3 regions of the Parapedobacter sp. ISTM3 genome follow, and region 1 is predicted to be linked to each of the others. Evidence: riboswitches for the same ligand, from Rfam matches in the RefSeq annotation. Region 1 holds a riboswitch; each other region holds the start of a gene.
The links. A riboswitch is a leader RNA that binds a small molecule or an ion and turns the genes downstream of it on or off. The one in region 1 is predicted to bind S-adenosylmethionine.

Region 1 (6,419 bases):
CAAAGGATGGGAATTCACACTAAACACGACGAATATCCACAAGACTAATTTCTCGTGGACTTCTAACCTGAATTTAACCTTCGTCAAAAACGAAATTACGCAGCTGGCCGGCGCACCCCTGGTAAATACATACCACAGAACTGAAGTCGGACGCTCTATCGCTGAATTTTTCGGCTACGAATATTATGGGGTGAATCCGGCAAACGGCTACCCTGTTTTCGTCCAATATTTAGATGGAGTTCGGACGTTGGCCCAAATCCACCCTCAAGATGGATCATGGTCGATATTCCATCCAAACGACCCATCGAACACCTCTCAAACAACGCGCGCCTTAAATGCAGTTGAAGACAAAATCTTTTTAGGCCAGTCAAACCCAACTTGGTATGGTGGATTCAACAATACCCTCAACTACAAAAACTTTGACTTTAGCTTATTCCTGACATTTGCTGGTGGGCACAAGGTCTACAACCTCACCCGTCAATCGACCCTCACCACCCAATCTTACGCAAACAACAGCCGGGAAATGCTCAATGCATGGACACCTGAAAATCCAAACACAGATGTTCCGATCCTGTGGGCCGGACAGACCAACCGCCTTAATCAAGCCGGCCATTTGAACAGCCGCTTCCTTGAAGATGGAAAGTATTTGCGTTTCCAGAACATCTCCTTGGGGTACCGATTGCCCCAAGCGCTGCTAAGTCGGATCAACGTAAACAACGCCCGGATCTATGCCTCGGTACAGAACGCCTTTGTCATCACGGGATATTCAGGTATCGACCCGGAAATTGCAAACAGCGTCACAACAAACAGAGCGCCCAGCCTGGACGACAACGTAAACCCAGTCCCCAGAACATTCACGTTTGGCATCAACTTGAGTTTATAATCAAAAATCTGACACGAAATGAAAAGGATAAACAAGACATTAATACTATTGAGCGGATTGGTCTTTGCCACATCTTCCTGCAAGGATAGTTTTACGGAATTAGGCCCCTATAATCGACTATCCGAAGCAGCAATATTTGACACACCTGAAAACGTCGAATTGGCAGCAAACGGAGTATACAGCCAAGCAGCCATTGGCACCTATAACGGTGGCGCCGGACGGGGATATCCATTTGGAGCGGCATCTATCCAGCAGGCTGAGGTTCGAGGTGAAGATGTGGTGAATCTGGAGCAGTTTTACCAAATCACCTATGAGGCTACCTACTCAACGACCTCGGCAAACAACACCAACCATTGGGATCAGCTCTACAACCTTATTAACCAGGCGAACCTATTCATAGAAGGTGTGCGCGGAGCGGAATCCGCAGGAATCATCACCCCGGAAGCGGCTAATATTTATGAAGGCGAGGCTCGGTTCTTAAGAGCTTTATCACATCACGAACTGCTGTTGCACTTCAGCCTGCCTTATGCCGAGGGGGCGAATGCCGGTGCCTATGGTGTGCCCTACCGTGATTTTGGCATTAATTCCACGGAGACAGTTGAACGGGCGAGCACGGTAGACCGCGGCACGGTTGCCGGCACCTATGAAAAGATCCTTGCCGACCTTGATTATGCAGAAAGTGTGCTACCCGCAAACAGCCCCATCAACAGAGCAGGAAAGGGTGCCGCAATCGGCTTAAAAACAAGAATCAAACTGCATCTTGGCGATTGGGCAGGTGTAATTGCCGAAGGAACTAAATTGGGCACCGATGCCACCGGCGGTACGTTTACCAGCCCGATAGGTAGCTACTCGCTGACAGTAAGTCCTGACGGACCTTTCACTAATTACTCAAACAACACCGAATCCATATTCTCAATTGCTAACGGACAAAATTCAAACCCAGGCACCAATGGCTCACTCGCCCGCATGCTGGGTCCCGCAGGACCTGGTGGCCGCGGATTGGTATCAACCAGTCCTAACCTATATAATGCATCGTTTTGGGTAGCAGGTGATTTACGCCGTGAGCTGCTCCAGGTACAAGACGAGACAGGGACGTACCGTCATTTCTTTACCAAGAAATACACAGACTACACCACCCAATCCGATTGGGCTCCAATCCTTCGATATGCAGAGGTATTACTGAATGTCTCGGAAGCGTATGCCAGAACGGGCAATACGGGGCAGGCACTGTTGCTGCTCAATGCTGTCCGTGATCGCTCCGTGCCAGCCGATGCGCGTTTTACATCAGCTCCTACTGACTTAATCCAGGCGATTCTAAACGAAAGACGTATCGAATTTGCCGCAGAAGGACGCCGCTGGCCAGACATCCACCGATTGGTGCTGGACCCTGATTACAGCACCGGAGGTATTCCAGCGAAGATTAAATCGGGCGCTTGGGGCGGTGTATTTCAAAACGACGGATCGGATTACGGGGTCGGAAAACCCGCTATCGCCGCAGAGATTCCAGCCATTCCATATAGCGACTACCGCTTCCTATGGCCGATCAATAACACGGAAGTCACAACAAATCCAATTCTGGCTAATCAGCAAAACCCTAATTATTAACACCCGTTAAATAACTTCTTATGCGGGGATCATTTCGAAACCCGTTAGACCGGAGAGGCTTTAGTTATAAGGCCTCTTTTTTTGTTTTTAATAATCGCTTTACTTCTGCTGCAAGCATTGTCGCCGCAAATAAATATTTCACATAAAATCTATAAACTTAATAGTTTTTATTTTTACTTTTGCTCCGCCGAGTTCTTTTTGTTTGTGCTTATCAAGAAAGACCGAGGGAAAGGCCCTGTGACGTCTTAGCAACCTGAAGCTACATTAAGGTGCTAAATCCTGCCTTGGGCGCTGCCAAAGGTGTAGATAAGTGAAATGCTTGCTATGTACGCGATGCCAAGCATCCAATTATCTCAGCTACTTGAAGACACTTACTTGATTATCAAAACGAGGATGAGCCACGACGGGACCGGCAATGATGAAAACGTAGTTATCACAAAACTAACATAGCGACAGACATGATTAAAAAACAAACATTTATCGTACTCATACTACTTCCCTTCGCCCTATTTGGTCAAAACACGACGGATATCCCGTTAAGTTATTTAGACCGTTCGTTCCAAACTTACGACCAAATCCAAAAAGCTATCTGGTCAACCCCTGAATTGGGCTTTCTGGAAAAGGAAAGTTCAGGAATCCTCCAAAATCATCTTGAAGAACAGGGTTTTGCCGTAGAGGCCGGATTAGCGGGAATGCCCACGTCATTCATCGCCACTTATGGCAGTGGCAGTCCTGTCATCGGCATCTTAGCCGAGTTTGATGCATTGCCGGGGATATCCCAGGATACCGTACCTTACCGCAAGCCGATAACTGAAGGCGGAAACGGCCATGCCTGTGGACACAACGTATTTGGCACCGCCTCGGTAGCGGGGGCCGTCGCCATCAAGGAATGGCTGGCAAGCACCGGCCACCAGGGTACCATAAAAGTATTTGGCACCCCAGCAGAAGAAGGCGGCGGCGGGAAAGTTTATCTGGTGCGGGATGGTTTCTTCAAGGGAATCGATGTCGTATTGGATTGGCACCCTGCCACGAGAAATGCCGTGAACGTAGCTACGGGTACGGCTATCCAAATGGTTGATTATACCTTCCACGGCAAGGCGGCACACGCGGCAGCCAGTCCCGATAAAGGGCGCTCCGCGTTAGATGGCGTGGAAGCCCTTAACTACATGGTCAACCTGCTCCGCGAGCATATTCCGTCAGAGTCACGTATCCATTATGTCATTACTAACGGAGGCGAGGCACCCAACGTAGTACCCGAAGTCGCTAAGGTATCCTATTACATCCGCCATCCTAAGCGGGAGGTACTGCAAGACCTCGTCAGTTGGGTAAACGAAGCTGCCGAAGGGGCTGCCAAAGGCACCCAAACCACGGTAAGCAGCGAAATTATTGCAGGATTCTACGAGAAACTGCCTAATCGACGACTAGCGGCAATCGTGCAAAAAAATCTTGAAACAGTGGGCGGCATTCACTATGACAGCCGGGAGCGGGCTTTCGCCGAAGCTATCGTGAAAGATTTGGGCCTTAACAGCGCTGCGTTGGATGACGTTGCGAAAGTCCAGCCGCTGGAGGAAGAAAAACCGTCACAGGGAGGTGGTTCGTCAGACGTCGGTGACGTAAGCTGGAACGTACCAACCGTATCATTTGGAACCGCTACCTTCGTACCTGGAAGTGCTGGCCACAGCTGGCAGAATGTGGCGTCCGGCGGAACCACCATCGGCACCAAGTCGCTCATCAATACCGCAAAGGTCTTTGCCCTCACAGCTATAGACCTTTATACCAAGCCAACGTTGATCAATGAAGTAAAAGAAGAGTTCGAATCCCGCAGGGGTGCCAACTTCCGCTATGAGTCATTACTTGGCGACCGCGCCCCAGCACTGGATTATCGTTTAAAAAACAACTAACGAAATATGAAAACAAGAATAACATTAAGCATACTCTCAACACTTTTGCTCAGTGCTGTATATGCCCAGCAAGCCAAACCGCTACAGCTTAAGGGTACCGTAAAGGACATGCAAACCGGCACGATATACCTACAGCGGTTTGATAATAAGATTTTCCACACCATTGATTCAGCGGCACTTCAAAACGGTGCATTCAGCTTCGCCACAAGCGTGCAGTTGCCTGAACTGTACGGACTCACGCTTGAAAAAGACAAGACGCCGTTTTATATTTTCCTGGAAGAGGGGCCGATAACGGTAGCGTTCGACGGCGGTGAATCCTATCGCAATACCGTGGTGTCCGGCTCTAAATCGCATGACCGTTTTGTGGATTACAGCAGCCGCCAGCGGAATATACAAATTGCCGATTTCATCAAGGAAGACCCTGCCTCGATCACCTCCGCGTATGTTCTATACCGTTACTTTGCCTACAGGCTGAGCCCTTCAGAAATCAGGGATTATGTAAGCCAACTCGCTCCGTCACTACAGCATACCCAGTACGCAACCGTATTACTCGGGCTCGCCAATACGCTGGAAACCGTATTACCAGGTAATAAAGCCCCTGACTTTACTTCAAACGCACCGGACGGACGCACCATTCGCTTTTTTGACCACCTCGGTAAAGGGTACGTACTGCTGGATTTCTGGGCTGCATGGTGCGGCCCCTGCCGCAGGGAGAACCCCAATGTCGTGGCCGCCTACCAACGGTACAAGGATAAGGGCTTCACTGTCTTCGGCGTCTCACTCGACAAGACAAAAGAGGCCTGGCTAAAAGCAATCGAAGCCGATAAGCTTACCTGGCCGCATGTTTCCGACCTGACATTTTGGGAAAGTGAAGCTGCGGCTATTTATGGAGTACGGGCCATCCCGGCGAATTTTCTGATTGGACCAGATGGGACTATCGTCGCGCGGAATCTCCGGGGGGAAGAACTGCAGAAAAAATTACAGGAATTGCTAGGCGAATAAGCTAAAAAACGCAAAAAGGCAGCCGCAAGGAGGGACGATTATCCCTCCCTTGCGTGAGCTTTGCCCAATAAATGCGCTGACCATATTTTAATAAAAATTACAAATAAATATGAAACCATTGATTTTTATCCTATCGTGCCTGATCGGGTTAATCGTCAATCCCACGGCTGGGCTGGCCGGGCAGGAGACGGTTCAGGGACAAGTGCGCGATGCCAACACGAATGAGCCACTGGCTGGTGTCAATATCGTAGTAAAGGGTACGGAAACCACTACGACTACCAACAGTGACGGCCGATATACCATTCATGTTGCCGCCAACACCACGTTGGTTTTTAGTTACATCGGCTATGAATCACGTGAACTACTAGCCACGACGGGCACATTGGACGTGTCGCTCAACCCGGTCAACAGTGCGCTCAGTGAAGTAGTGGTCGTCGCCTATGGCACCGCTACCAAGGCCACCTATACAGGTTCAGCATCTGTGGTCAGCGCCACGGAGATCAACAAGCAGCAGGTTTCAAGCGTGAGCCGGACGTTGCAGGGGCTTGTACCAGGCTTGCAATCTGTAGCCTCGGCCGGACAACCGGGCAGCGACGCCGAAATACGCTTACGCGGCATCGGCTCTGTCAATGCGTCCAGTGCCCCGCTCTACGTGGTGGACGGCGCACCCTACGCCGGCGATATCAACGCAATCAACCCTGCCGACATCCAATCCATATCGGTATTGAAAGACGCCGCGGCAAGCGCACTTTATGGGTCCAGGGGAGCCAACGGCGTCATCATCATCACCACTAAACAAGGAAATTTCGACGCCAACCCGACCGTGACACTCAACGCCAATTCGGGTATATCCAACAGGGCTGTAGAAGACTACAGTAAATTGAGCACACAGCATTATTTCGAATTGCAATGGGAGGCCTTGCGCAACAATCAGTTGGATCAAGGGAAAACCCCGGAAGAAGCGGCGCAATACGCCAGCAATGAACTCGTCAATACACTGAAGATAAACCCATTCGGACCAAGCTACC
Region 2 (6,419 bases), on a different contig from region 1:
CCAACAAGGACTTGCTTAAAGAAATCGATGCAGGCAACTTCCGTATGGACTTGTATCACCGGCTGAGTGTAATCATTATTCATGTGCCGCCCTTGACTGAGCGAAAAGATGACATTCCCGTATTGGCAAAGCATTTCTGTGAGGAGATTTGTGCAGAATACAACATGCCGGTGAAACAGATAACTGAAGAGGCCATGGAAGCACTGAAAGCGTTACCATGGACGGGAAATATCCGTGAGCTCCGTAATATGGTGGAGCGTCTGATTATCCTCAGTGATAAATCCGTTACAGACCACGATGTGCGGGCATTTGCTAATCCAGGCTCTTTTTCTGAAGCATCGCCTGTTGCTCCAATCAAGACGGAGCCTACCATCGAAGCGAAGCCCGCTGTCGTCGCTACATCCCACAGTGTTTCTGCCAACCACTATGACGATTTCTCTTCCTTTCAGGATTTCAAGGACTATACAGAGAAGGAATATATCAAATATAAGCTGGAAAAGAATGGCTGGAACGTGTCAAAGACCGCGGACGAAATCGACATACAACGTAGCCACCTTTATAGCAAGATAGAAAAATACGGTTTAAAAAGAGAAGCTTAGGTTTTCATGCCCACGGCACCAGGCCGTGGGCAATCCCATCTGTTCATTCATTGAACTTCCGATACTGTCTCCGAATCAAAACCACTACGACTATAATGAGCACGATCGCGCCTAATACGATATAGCCATAAGTTTGCCATGCGGTTTCCTGGACCGTATCGTGCTGCTGGGCGAACGCAATATTAGCGGAGTTTGTCAATAAAAAAAGTAATAAGGCAGCAATACTGTGCATAATATCAGGATTTTTAAAGCAATATATATATTTAAATGCACAACCGAAGCTTATGTTTTATTATTTTTACTTTTTTATCAAATACCTGGCTTGCTACGCTATCTCGGCGAGAAAATACCCTTCTCTATCGATAATATCCCGATTTTTTAGGATATTGCTCAGATTAACTTTTCCTATAATATATTTAAAGTCCTGGGCATAATAGCGCTCGCTGATCGAAGTGAACTTGAGATGTTCAATAAAGCTCTCCTCTTTGTAACGTAGGTAGACTTCTATTTCCCAATCCGTGCTGTAAGCAAGCCCGTTGGCATCAATGTGTTTTTTGTACTCGTATTTATAACCATACCGCAAAGCCGCTATGTCGGATAGTACGGCGGATCCCGTTGGATGGCCGCCGGCGCCTTTGCCATAGAAAAATTGCTCATCGGCGAATGCGGCTTTAACCAGCACACCGTTGTATTCGTTCTCTACGCCATACAATATGTTGTCGCGAGGAATCAGCTTTGGCAACACATATAAAATGACAGATTTATCATTGATTTCCCGCGCTGTAGGGACCAATTTGATTTTGAAATTCTTTTCTTTGGCGAATTGGATATCGGATGCGCTAAGCTTGTCTATTCCGATATTCAAAATCGCTTCCGGGGCGATATAAAGGCCGTAAGCATGCGATGCTACAATAGCCAGCTTAAATTTTGGATCGTACCCACCGACGTCCAATGTAGGATCAGTCTCTGCAAAACCGAGGTCCTGAGCTTGTTTCAACGCCGTAGCATATGCCAGATTTTCGTTAAATATTTTAGATAAAATATAGTTGGATGAACCATTGAAGATACCCGTCACTGCATGGAGCAGTTCATTGTCATAGTACTCTTCGAGGTTCCTGATAATGGGAATGCTTCCGCATACCGCCCCTTCATATAGCAAACTTGTGCCATACTCCTGCTGGATGGCTATCAAATCAGCTAAGTGGGTTGCGATCATTTTTTTATTGGCAGAAACGACGTTTTTCCCCGACCGGAGGGCGCTGGACACGATATCGAAGGCAGCCTCCGCATCGTCGATAAGCTCTACAACAGTATTGATTTCCGGGTCGTCCAGCACGGCGTTGGCATCGGTGGTAAACAGTTCGGCGGGTAATGTGCGTTTCTTTTCAGGGTGTTTGATGACGAATCGTTTGATTGCAAGGTTGAGATTTTTGGTTTTGATGATATCGTGCAGCCCTTGCCCCACTACACCAAAACCGAAAATCCCCAAGGTAAGTTTGTTGTTCATGTTTACTGTTACGTTATTTAATGTCTGGCTCAGCTAACGTGGCAACGTGCGCTCCACTTTCAAGTTAAATGTTCTGGAATTTGTCAATATATGTAACATGCATTGTGTTTGTTTGCTGCTTAGTGATCGGGGTTACCTAATCTTATCAAATGCCTGTTGCAGATCGGCTTTGATATCGTCAATGTGTTCGATACCCACAGAAATACGGAGTAAACCAGGAAATACGCCGGCGTTCAGCTGGTCAGCTTCACTCAATTGCTGATGTGTGGTGGCTGCAGGGTGTATGATTAATGTTTTCGCATCGCCAACATTTGCCAGATGGCTTATCAATTGCAGGGCATCGATGAATGCATTGGCCTTATCCGCACCTCCTTTGATGATAAATGACAATACGCTGCCGAAACCATTTTTTAGATACTTTTGGGCGTTGTTATGGTGTGGATGATTTTTTAAGCCCGGATAGCTTACCCGCTCAACCTGTGGGTGGCTTTCAAGCCATTTGGCTACTTCAAGGGCGTTGTCTACGTGGCGTTGTACGCGTAGCGAAAGTGTTTCCAGGCCTTGTAATAACAGAAAGGCATTGAACGGCGACAGCGCGGGGCCATAATCCCGAAGCCCTTCCACACGTGCACGAATAGCAAATTGAATATTCCCGAATGGGCCGCCCACGCCGAACACGTCACTGAATACCAAGCCATGGTAGCCTTCAGACGGCTCGCTGAATTGCTTGTATTTGCCATTTCCCCAGTTGTAGTTTCCTCCATCAACAATTACGCCGCCGATGCTGTTGCCATGGCCGCCAATCCATTTAGTGGCCGACTCAACCACAACATGTGCACCATGTTCCAATGGTTTGAAAAGGTAGCCGGCTGCGCCGAATGTGTTATCTACAATGAGTGGTAAATCGTATTTTTGCGCGATACTCGAAATCCGCTCAAAGTCTGGAATGCTGTAGCTCGGATTGCCGATCGTTTCTACATAAATCGCTTTGGTATTGTCATCGATGAGCGCCTCGATATTCTCTGGAGCGTCGTCTTTTGCAAATCGTGCTTCTATGCCTAATCGTTTGAAGGATACCTTGAACTGATTGAATGTGCCACCATATAGGTTTGCGCCGCTGACAAAATTATCACCGTTTTCTAATATGTTGGTCAATGCGATGAATTGAGCGGCTTGTCCTGACGCAACAGCCAATGCGGCCACTCCGCCTTCCAACGCAGCGATGCGCTTTTCAAACACATCAGTGGTTGGGTTCATAATCCGTGTGTATATGTTGCCAAATTCTTTCAGGGCAAATAGATTCGCGCCGTGTGCCGCACTATTGAATACATACGACGTGGTTTGATAGATGGGTACCGCACGCGAACCCGTAGTGGGGTCGATTTCTTGGCCAGCGTGTACTTGCAAGGTCTCAAATTTTAGATTTTCATTAGCCATAATCTGCTGTTTTTATTTGTGGATTAATCTGATATTACAAAGGATGCATGCGCTACGGTACACCAGTATCGCTGCGGGCGCTAGCCAGCAACTTGTATACCTATTGCGTGTACGGGATTAGCAGCATGTACACATCGTTCCGCTGCACATTCGGATGGCTTGAATGACGGTAAGGGAGGCGGTCTGATGCCCAGATTCCCAATTGGCTGGATAACGATTGCTGCTTGTTGGATACATGTTCATTGTCTTTTTATTTATATGCTCCCAACAACAATGTTGGTTGGGACAGGATTTGGCACCTTTTCCGTCGCTTCAGATGGTTGCCAGTGGGTCATTGAGCCAGTCTCTCGCCACTTCTTTATAAACCAAGACCTTTTGAAGAGGAATTGATTTGTGTGTGCATGCACACATCGAGTGCAAATATAGGTTGTGCGATTTGTATGTGCAAAGTATTTTTGATTTTTTTGTACCAATGAATATTACATTTAATACAGCAGCGCTGCTATTTCCGGCAATCAGTTTAATTATGTTGGCTTACACCAATCGGTTTTTGGCGTTAGCTGCGTTGGTCCGCAGCCTGCATGCAAAATATCTTGAACACAATAAAAGCGGTGTTTTGCATGGACAGATTCAGAATCTTCGGTATCGGTTGAAGTTGATTAAGCAAATGCAGGCCATGGGTGTATTGAGCTTCGTCGCCTGCATCGTTTGCATGTACTGCATTTATATTGAAAACAACTACTTCTCAGAGCTGACCTTTGCGCTGAGCCTGCTTTTTTTTGCTATATCGCTCATTATTTCGTTGCTTGAGATTCAGGTCAGCAATAAAGCCCTGGAACTGGAGTTGAGCGATATGGAAGAAGGAGATGACAGGTCACTGGTCGACTACATCAAGAAAAAGTTTGATAAGAAAAAAAGTGGCCCTCAATCGGAGGGCCACTAAATTTAAGTTTAGAGGGAGGTAAGTTATCTTACGAAAAGGAGCTCCCGCAGTTTTGGCAATGGCCACTTGCGGTCGTCAATTATCTGCTCAAGTTTATTGATGTGATACCTGATTTTGTCAAAATAAGGTTTTACATTTTCATCATAAGCTATGGCCTTTTCGCGTGTGTCTTCCAATACATTGGCTTTTTTGCGTTCTTGGCGCATGGCCTCAGCTTCAGCAATAATGGTATTGACATGCGTGGATATACGCTCAATAAGCTCTACTTGAGCATTATAAGTATCCGCTTTTAATCCGATGTCTTTTAGCCCTTTGACATTGGTTATCAGATCATTCTGATAGTTAAAAGCGGCCGGAGCGATAAGACTGTTTACAATTTCACCATATACCCGTGCCTCAATCTGGATCTTCTTATAATAGTTTTCCAGTAAGATCTCGTGGCGAGCCTTGCTCTCCCGCTTACTTAGTACGCCAAGTTTTTCAAAAAGTTCGAGTGATTTCTCGCTAACGTAAACGTCCAGTGCTTTTGGCGTCGTCTTAATGTTGGAAAGGCCCCGCTTATGCGCTTCTTCTTCCCATTCTTTGCTGTATCCGTTGCCTTCGAAACGAATAGCTTTGGATTCTTTGATGTATTTGCGTACAACGTTAAGCAGCGCCAAATCTTTCTTCGTGCCTTTTTTGATTTGCTTGTCAACTTCCGACTTGAATTCGATTAATTGGTTTGCTACGATAGCACTGAGGACGGTCATCGGGCTGGCACTGTTTGCCGACGAACCGACTGCCCTGAACTCAAATTTGTTTCCCGTAAACGCAAATGGCGACGTTCGATTCCGATCGGTATTGTCTAATTGCAGCTCAGGAATTTTGGGAATACCATGCCAAAGTAACGTTTCGTTTTTGACTTTCTTTGCTACCCTTGCGGTTTCTACTTCGTCAAGCACAGCATTTAGTTGGCTGCCAAGGAAGATGGAAATAATGGCAGGTGGGGCCTCGTTAGCACCCAAGCGATGGTCATTGGCGGCACTTGCGATGGATGCGCGCAGGAGGTCTGCATTGTCATGTACCGCTTTGATGACATTGACGAAAAACGAAAGGAACATCAAATTGTTTTTCGGTGTCTTGCCGGGAGAAAGCAGGTTTACCCCAGTGTTGGTAATCATTGACCAGTTGTTGTGCTTGCCTGAGCCGTTGATGTCGGCATAAGGTTTTTCGTGGATCAACACCTTGAATTTATGCCGTAGGGCTACTTGCTCCATGACATTGAGTAATAGCTGGTTGTGATCAATAGCTAGGTTGATTTCCTCAAACATCGGTGCACATTCAAACTGTGAAGGGGCTACTTCGTTGTGCCGGGTCTTCAGCGGAATACCCAATTTGAGTGCTTCTTGCTCCAGATCCACCATGAAGGCCAATACCCGCTCAGGAATGGCACCGAAGTAATGATCCTCCAATTGCTGACCTTTAGCAGACATATGGCCAAACAACGTGCGCCCAGTAAGTTGTAAGTCGGGTCGGGCATTGAACAACGCCAAATCTACGAGAAAATACTCTTGCTCTACCCCTAAGGAGGCATTGACTTTGGTTATGGACTTATCGAAGAAATTGGCAACGTCCACCGCCGCCTTATCCAAAGCATTGACTGCTTTTAATAACGGTGCCTTGTAATCCAAGGCCTCACCGGTATACGATACGAAGATGGTAGGAATGCAAAGTGTTTTGCCGCCCCCAGTTTCATAAATAAATGCGGGAGAAGAGGGATCCCAGCCTGTATAGCCCCTTGCCTCGAATGTATTACGAATACCACCGCTTGGAAAACTGGAAGCATCTGGTTCTTGTTGTACCAAAGCACTTGCTGTAAATTTGTCGATAGCCGAACCATCCGGAAGCGGTTCGAAAAACGCATCATGTTTTTCGGCAGTTGCGCCCGTAAGTG
Region 3 (6,419 bases), on a different contig from region 1:
ACAAATTTTTTGTGGTAAAAATGAAAAAAATCAGTCATCCAACAGATCCGGCCTTCGGGATTTGGTCCGGGCGATGGCCTGTTCGTCCCGCCATTGGTTGATGGCGGCCTGATTGCCACTGAGCAATACATCGGGAACTTTGTGCCCATTCCAGTCGGCCGGCCGGGTATACACCGGAGCGTCCAATAAGCCACCTTGGAACGAATCCGAAAGCGCTGATGTTTCATCCGATAGCACGCCCGGGAGCAGACGTACAACAGCATCAACCAAGACCGCCGCAGGCAGCTCTCCGCCGGAGAGGACATAGTCGCCGATCGAAAGTTCACGGGTCACATAGATGTCGCGTATGCGTTGGTCAATGCCCTTATAATGCCCACAAAGGATGATAAGGTTGGCTTTGGTTGACAGGTGGTTGGCGATAGTCTGGTTGAGCGTGTCGCCGTCAGGTGTCATGAAGATGATCTCATCATAGCTGCGCTGGGCTTGCAGTTGCTCGATACAAGCGGCAAAAGGGGCCACTTGCATCACCATGCCGCTGCCGCCCCCGTACGGGTAGTCGTCCACGCTTTTATGCTTATTATCGGCGTAATCGCGCAGGTTGTGCACAACGATTTCGCAAAGTCCCTTTTTTTGCGCACGCTGTAAGATGGAATGTGCAAAAGGACTATCCAACAGCTGGGGTAGCACCGTAATAATGTCAAACCGCATACGGGCAAAGATAGTGTTTTTTGGTGATGGGTCGGCCATGGCCGATGGCCTTTAGGGGGGTTAAAAAAGTCCGGCTGCCGCTATTGGCAGCCGGAGTCAGCGAAAATTTGTCGCGTAAAGGCACTTACACCGTTTCTGTTACGCCGCGCAACGTTTTGGCCGCTTCTACCATGGCTTCCAAAGCCGCCTTGGTTTCAGGCCAGGCACGGGTCTTTAGGCCGCAGTCCGGATTAACCCATAGTTGCTCCGCAGGAATGACGGCCTTTGCTTTTTCAAGCAGGGCTACGATCTCCTCCTTGCTCGGTACACGAGGTGAATGGATGTCATAAACGCCGGGGCCAATGTCATTCGGGTAATTGAAGTCAGCAAAGGCATCCAACAATTCCATTTGTGAGCGGGACGTTTCGATGGTGATGACATCAGCATCCATCGCCGCGATGTGCTCAATGATGTCATTAAACTCTGAATAGCACATATGCGTATGGATTTGCGTGTCGTCTTCCACATTGGATGAGGAGACGCGAAACGCACGTACCGCCCAGTCAAGGTATCCTTTATGGTCGGCCTTACGCAGCGGGAGTCCTTCGCGGATGGCAGGCTCGTCAATTTGGATGATCTTGATGCCGGCTTTTTCCAGTGCCTGTACTTCATCCAGGATGGCGAGCGCAATCTGGTAGGTGGTCTCTGAACGCGGCTGGTCATTGCGCACGAACGACCACTGCAGGATCGTTACCGGTCCGGTGAGCATGCCCTTCACGGGGCGTTCGGTGAGCGATTGCGCATATGCAGACCAGCGCACGGTCATATCTGCGGGGCGGCTTACGTCGCCATAGATGATGGGGGGCTTCACGCAGCGTGAACCGTACGATTGCACCCACCCATTTTTGGTGAACGCATAACCGGAGAGCTGCTCGCCGAAGTACTCCACCATGTCGTTGCGTTCGAATTCGCCATGCACCAGCACATCGATATCCAATTCTTCTTGCAGACGGATGGTCCGCTCGGTTTCTTCGGCGATGAGTTTATCATATTCCTCTTGCGTGATGGCGCCCTTCTTCAGGTCGGCCCGCCACTTGCGGACGTCCCGTGTCTGTGGGAACGAGCCGATGGTGGTGGTGGCAAAGGCCGGCAGGTTGAATTTTGCGAGTTGCTTTGCTTTGCGTTCGGCGAACGGACTTGTCCGTTGTGCGTCGGCATCGGTAATGCTTTTTACACGGGCCTTCACCTCCTCGCGGTGAATCAACGTTGACGTACGCCGGCTTTGCTGTGCAGCCCTGTTGGCTTCGAAACGGGTTAATGTCGCCGCGTCAACGTTGCCAGTTGCCAGGACGGCCAAATCTTTTACCTCTGCCAGCTTTTGTTTGGCAAAGGCCAGCCAGTTTTTGACCTCCGCGGGCAACGATTGTTCATTGTCTTCTAAATCCAGGTCAAACGGAACATGCAGTAAGGAGCTTGACGGCGCTACCCAAACGCGGTCTGCACCTAATGTGTCCACGGCCTGTTTAATCTTCCGGAGAGACGCTTCGTAGTCATTTTTCCAGATATTGCGGCCATCCACCACGCCCAAAGAAAGAATAAGGTTGGCAGGCACGGCAGGTAACAGTTCGTCCAACTGTTTTTCGCCGCGTACAAGATCGACATGCAGCGCCTGCACCGGCAGGCGCAGCGCCGTTTGCGCATTTTCCTGCAGCGCCTCGAAATAAGTGGCGACCAACAGCTTGATGCCATTAGCGGCGGCCGAGAGGCGATCATAGACGGTTTGATAGAGCGCCCGGGTCTTGTCGTCGATATCCAGCGCCAAAAACGGTTCATCAAATTGTATCCACAGGGCTCCGGCTTGAGCCAGTTTGCCGAGGATTTCTTCATAAACAGGCAATAGGCGATCTATCAAATCCAAGCGGTTGAAGCCGGCTTCTTTTTCCTTGCCTAAAAGCAAGTAAGTGATAGGACCCAACAATACCGGTTTGGTGACAATACCTAACTGCTTGGCTTCGTTAAACTCGTTGACGATCTTTTCCGAAGTAAGGCGAAACTGCTGGTCTTTTACAAATTCAGGAACAATGTAATGGTAGTTGGTATCAAACCATTTGGTCATTTCCATGGCGGTCACATCCAGGCCGTCCTGCTGGAAACCGCGGGCCATGGCAAAATACAAATCGAGGTTGTATGAAGATGCTCCTGCTAACGGAAAGCCCTGGTAACGAGCAGGGATAGCGCCCACGGTCAGCGAGAGGTCCAACACCTGATCATAGAAAGAGAAATCATTTGACGGGATGAGGTCAATACCCGCATCCTGCTGGGTCTTCCAATTGCTTTCGCGTATAGCGCGTGCAGCATCCAATAGCTCTTGCTGGCCTATTTTTTTTGCCCAATAGGCTTCGTTAGCCTTCTTCAGTTCCCTTAGGGCGCCGATGCGGGGGTAACCCAAATTGTTGGTTTTTAACATGACAATGTGTATGATAACTATTTAAATATACAAATCAGCTACCGCCTCTCCTACTTCGGAATCGGCGATCCTACGTTTTTATATTGCTTTAGGGGAGAGGGCACAAGGTGAGTTGTGTCTGCTTATTTTTCCCCGATTACCCGGGGTAGAATTTAGCACCTTGTCTGGTGACAGGTTGCTAAGGCTTCACAGGGTCCATTCCCTCTGCCTTTCTCCATAAGCGGCCGCTAATATCGGCATAAAATTTGAAATGCGCAAAAAATAATTCGCAGGCGCGGCGCCCATCCATCCGTCATGCGGAAACGAGCAAACTTGTAGAAGGCGCTTATCCCAGCCTGATTAACTGACCAACAGCTTATAACCCTTGCCATGCACATTCACGATTTCCACCTTGGGATCATCGCGCAGGTATTTGCGCAGTTTGCTCAAAAAGACGTCCATGCTACGGCCATTGAAATAGTTGTCGTCGTGCCAGATTTTTAGCAGGGCTTCCTCCCGGGTAAGCACATCGTTCTTTTTGATGCAAAGTAGGCGCAACAACTCAGCCTCCTTGGTGGATAGTTTCTGCTGATAGCCATTGCTGCTGATTTGCTGGGCGACATAATCGAAGTGGTAATTCCCGATTTGGAATTTGTCCGGGAGTTCCTCCTCCCCTTGCTTTTCGCGGGATGCCCGCTTAAGCAAGGCGTTGATACGGAGCAAAAGCTCTTCCACGCGGAAGGGCTTGGTAATGTAGTCATCACCCCCCAGGCCAAATGCTTCGGTCTTGTCTTCCATCATCCCTTTTGCCGTGGCAAAGATAATGGGAATGTCCGCGTTGGCTTTCCGGATTTCTTTGCCCAAGGTAAAGCCGTCTTTACGGGGCATCATCACATCGAGGATGCAGAGGTCAAATTTCTCTTTATTGAATTGGCGAAGGGCTTCGTCGCCGTCTTTGCAGAGTGTGACGTCAAACTTTCCTTTCAGTTCCAGGTAGTCCTTTAAGATGTCGCCCAAATTGGGGTCGTCCTCTGCTAATAGAATTTTTTGCATAATAGTCTCCCTATCCTTTGAGCGGCAGCATGATTTCAAACGCAGTTCCTTTGTCCTTCTCGCTTTTTACCTGCACTTTGCCGCCAAATCGTTTTACAATGTCACTTACGTAGCTTAACCCCAAACCGAATCCTTTTACGTCGTGACGGTTTCCGGTGGGTATGCGGTAAAACTGATCGAAAATCTTGGAAAGCTGGTCACGGTTCATTCCGATGCCCTTATCGGCCACGGTAATGTGTATGTGGCTGCCGGCATTTCTTGTTTTAATGGTGATGTCGGGCTTTTCTTTGCTGTACTTAATCGCGTTATCGATCAAATTGAAAAACACGTTGGATAAATGTAATTCGTCTCCCACGACAGTAGCATCTGTTGCATCAAGATGCATGTGCACATTGGCGTCGTTTTTGAGCAATTGCAGCTCCATGCTATCCACCACGGCTTGCGCAAGGTCATTAACATCTACATCGCGAAGTTCCAATTTGAGGTTTCCTTTTTCCAGGCGCGCGATGTTAAGCACCCGTTCGATATGGTTGCCTAAGCGCACATTTTCGTCGTATATGATATTAGCGAGACGGGCAGCCCGCGTCTGATCAGATGCTATCTCGGGATCGCGCAGGGATTCGCTGGCAATCATGATGGTCGCCACGGGGGTTTTAAACTCGTGCGTCATGTTGTTGATGAAATCCGTCTTCATCTCGGAAATCTTCTTTTGGCGGAGCATGGTAAAGATGGTGTACGCAAAACAGCTGATGAGTACCAGTAAAAGCGCGACCGACGAAAACAGCATGACCGTCATGTTGCCCATCAAAATGTTGGCTTTATTGGGGAAATAGACAGAAAGCCGGCCGGATGAGCGCTCATTGTCCGCACGGAATAACTCGGTGGTATACAGGTTTTGGGACGAAAGGTCCTCCGCCGAAAAATTCGCGAACGCATACAGCGTGGTGTGGTTGTCTTTTATTTCCAGGTTGAAGGCGGATTTTATATCCCGGCTTAGCAGCTCCTTACGCAGCTCGCGTCTGATATAAGCAACGTCGATGCGCTGGCTCAACGGGCGTTTATACAGTTCGATCTCTGCGGCGAAATCCTCCATTAATTGGGGGTTTTTGCCGCTTAGTATCGCAATGGTGTCCATCAGCGTAGTGGCCTCCAGCAGTTGGAGCTGGCGCTCTTTGCGGGCTATTTCGCTTTTCAGCTTGAGATCTTGCCTGGGAGGTAAGGTTTCGATGGCGTAATTTAAAACCGTGGAGCCGTATGCAATGGGGCCTGGAATAAAATAACGCACGCTGTCATCTTTGGCTTTGAGCAACGGCACCTGCCGGATAGCATAGAGACCCACAATATTGTCATTGCGTTGGAAAGCGCCATCAACCGTGGCGTTCGTCTGAAATTTGACGCGCAAAAAGTCTTTATACCGGGAATCATTGAGATACGTCTCATAAAACTCATTGCTTTCAATAGGCAGCACCACGGGATATTGTGCAAACAGCGTCTCCTCATGCCGTTTGAAGGCGGCGTATTGCCGGGCTTGTTTTTCCCGTAGCCGCTCAATCTCGGTTTTTAGGCGCAACTGTTCCTCCAGCTTGCGTTGCTCCCGCTCCAGTTTTTCTTTGTTTTTGCGCTGGGCATCGGCGAGCTGCATGACCTCTCGTTTTTCAGCCTTGGCGGCGACCGCGTTGAGCGCAGCTTTCACCGATTCGTCAAATAGCTGTGCTTTCAGGATGTATGATTGCTTAATAAAAAAGTATTGCATGGCCATCACCCCCAGTAGGGCCACGGTCATCAACCCGATAATCAATCCGATACTCTTATGTTTCATCCCACACAAAAATACAGAAGCTAAGCAGCAATACACAGGGTTTTAACATATTTTAACAGGGATAACATGACGGCCTTGACGTGTTTTTGCTATTTTTGAATTGTACTAATTCCCTGGGACAATGAAAGCGTTCATCATCGTATTAGGTGTTATTGGCATTTTTACCGTGGCCTACGGGCAATCGGACAACAAACAGCAGCGGGCTGACGGATTTGCGCGAAAGAACAGCCCGGCTGATAGCGCTGCAGCCGCCCCCAAGCAGCATCGCTTACAGTCGTTTCCGACCGATCCGATGCCCAACGCATATCGCGGAGACAGGTGTGTTGAAATACCGAATGGATACCGTGGGGATAACTGCGTATCCATGCCGAACCTGTACCATGGTCCGTTGGTTACGCCGGCACAACCGGATAG

Region 2: it holds a riboswitch for S-adenosylmethionine, as region 1 does, so the genes downstream of both, JHJ32_RS17170 (O-acetylhomoserine aminocarboxypropyltransferase/cysteine synthase family protein) here and JHJ32_RS01000 (amidohydrolase) in region 1, are expected to answer to the same signal.
Region 3: it holds a riboswitch for S-adenosylmethionine, as region 1 does, so the genes downstream of both, metE (5-methyltetrahydropteroyltriglutamate--homocysteine S-methyltransferase) here and JHJ32_RS01000 (amidohydrolase) in region 1, are expected to answer to the same signal.

The regions. Positions count from the first base shown of each region.
Region 1 is NZ_JAENGN010000001.1:231,906-238,324, reverse strand. It holds gene JHJ32_RS01010 (TonB-dependent receptor) at 1-883, shown strand, start outside; gene JHJ32_RS01005 (RagB/SusD family nutrient uptake outer membrane protein) at 902-2,488, shown strand; SAM riboswitch class I at 2,694-2,801, shown strand; gene JHJ32_RS01000 (amidohydrolase) at 2,947-4,389, shown strand; gene JHJ32_RS00995 (TlpA disulfide reductase family protein) at 4,396-5,391, shown strand; gene JHJ32_RS00990 (TonB-dependent receptor) at 5,501-6,419, shown strand, end outside.
Region 2 is NZ_JAENGN010000014.1:82,038-88,456, reverse strand. It holds gene JHJ32_RS17180 (sigma-54 dependent transcriptional regulator) at 1-599, shown strand, start outside; gene JHJ32_RS17175 (homoserine dehydrogenase) at 925-2,106, opposite strand; gene JHJ32_RS17170 (O-acetylhomoserine aminocarboxypropyltransferase/cysteine synthase family protein) at 2,239-3,543, opposite strand; SAM riboswitch class I at 3,795-3,910, opposite strand; gene JHJ32_RS17165 (DUF2721 domain-containing protein) at 4,016-4,486, shown strand; gene JHJ32_RS17160 (glutamine synthetase III) at 4,510-6,419, opposite strand, start outside.
Region 3 is NZ_JAENGN010000007.1:124,281-130,699, reverse strand. It holds gene trmD (tRNA (guanosine(37)-N1)-methyltransferase TrmD) at 31-708, opposite strand; gene metE (5-methyltetrahydropteroyltriglutamate--homocysteine S-methyltransferase) at 833-3,154, opposite strand; SAM riboswitch class I at 3,274-3,377, opposite strand; gene JHJ32_RS11525 (response regulator transcription factor) at 3,494-4,186, opposite strand; gene JHJ32_RS11520 (sensor histidine kinase KdpD) at 4,197-6,005, opposite strand; gene JHJ32_RS11515 (hypothetical protein) at 6,127-6,419, shown strand, end outside.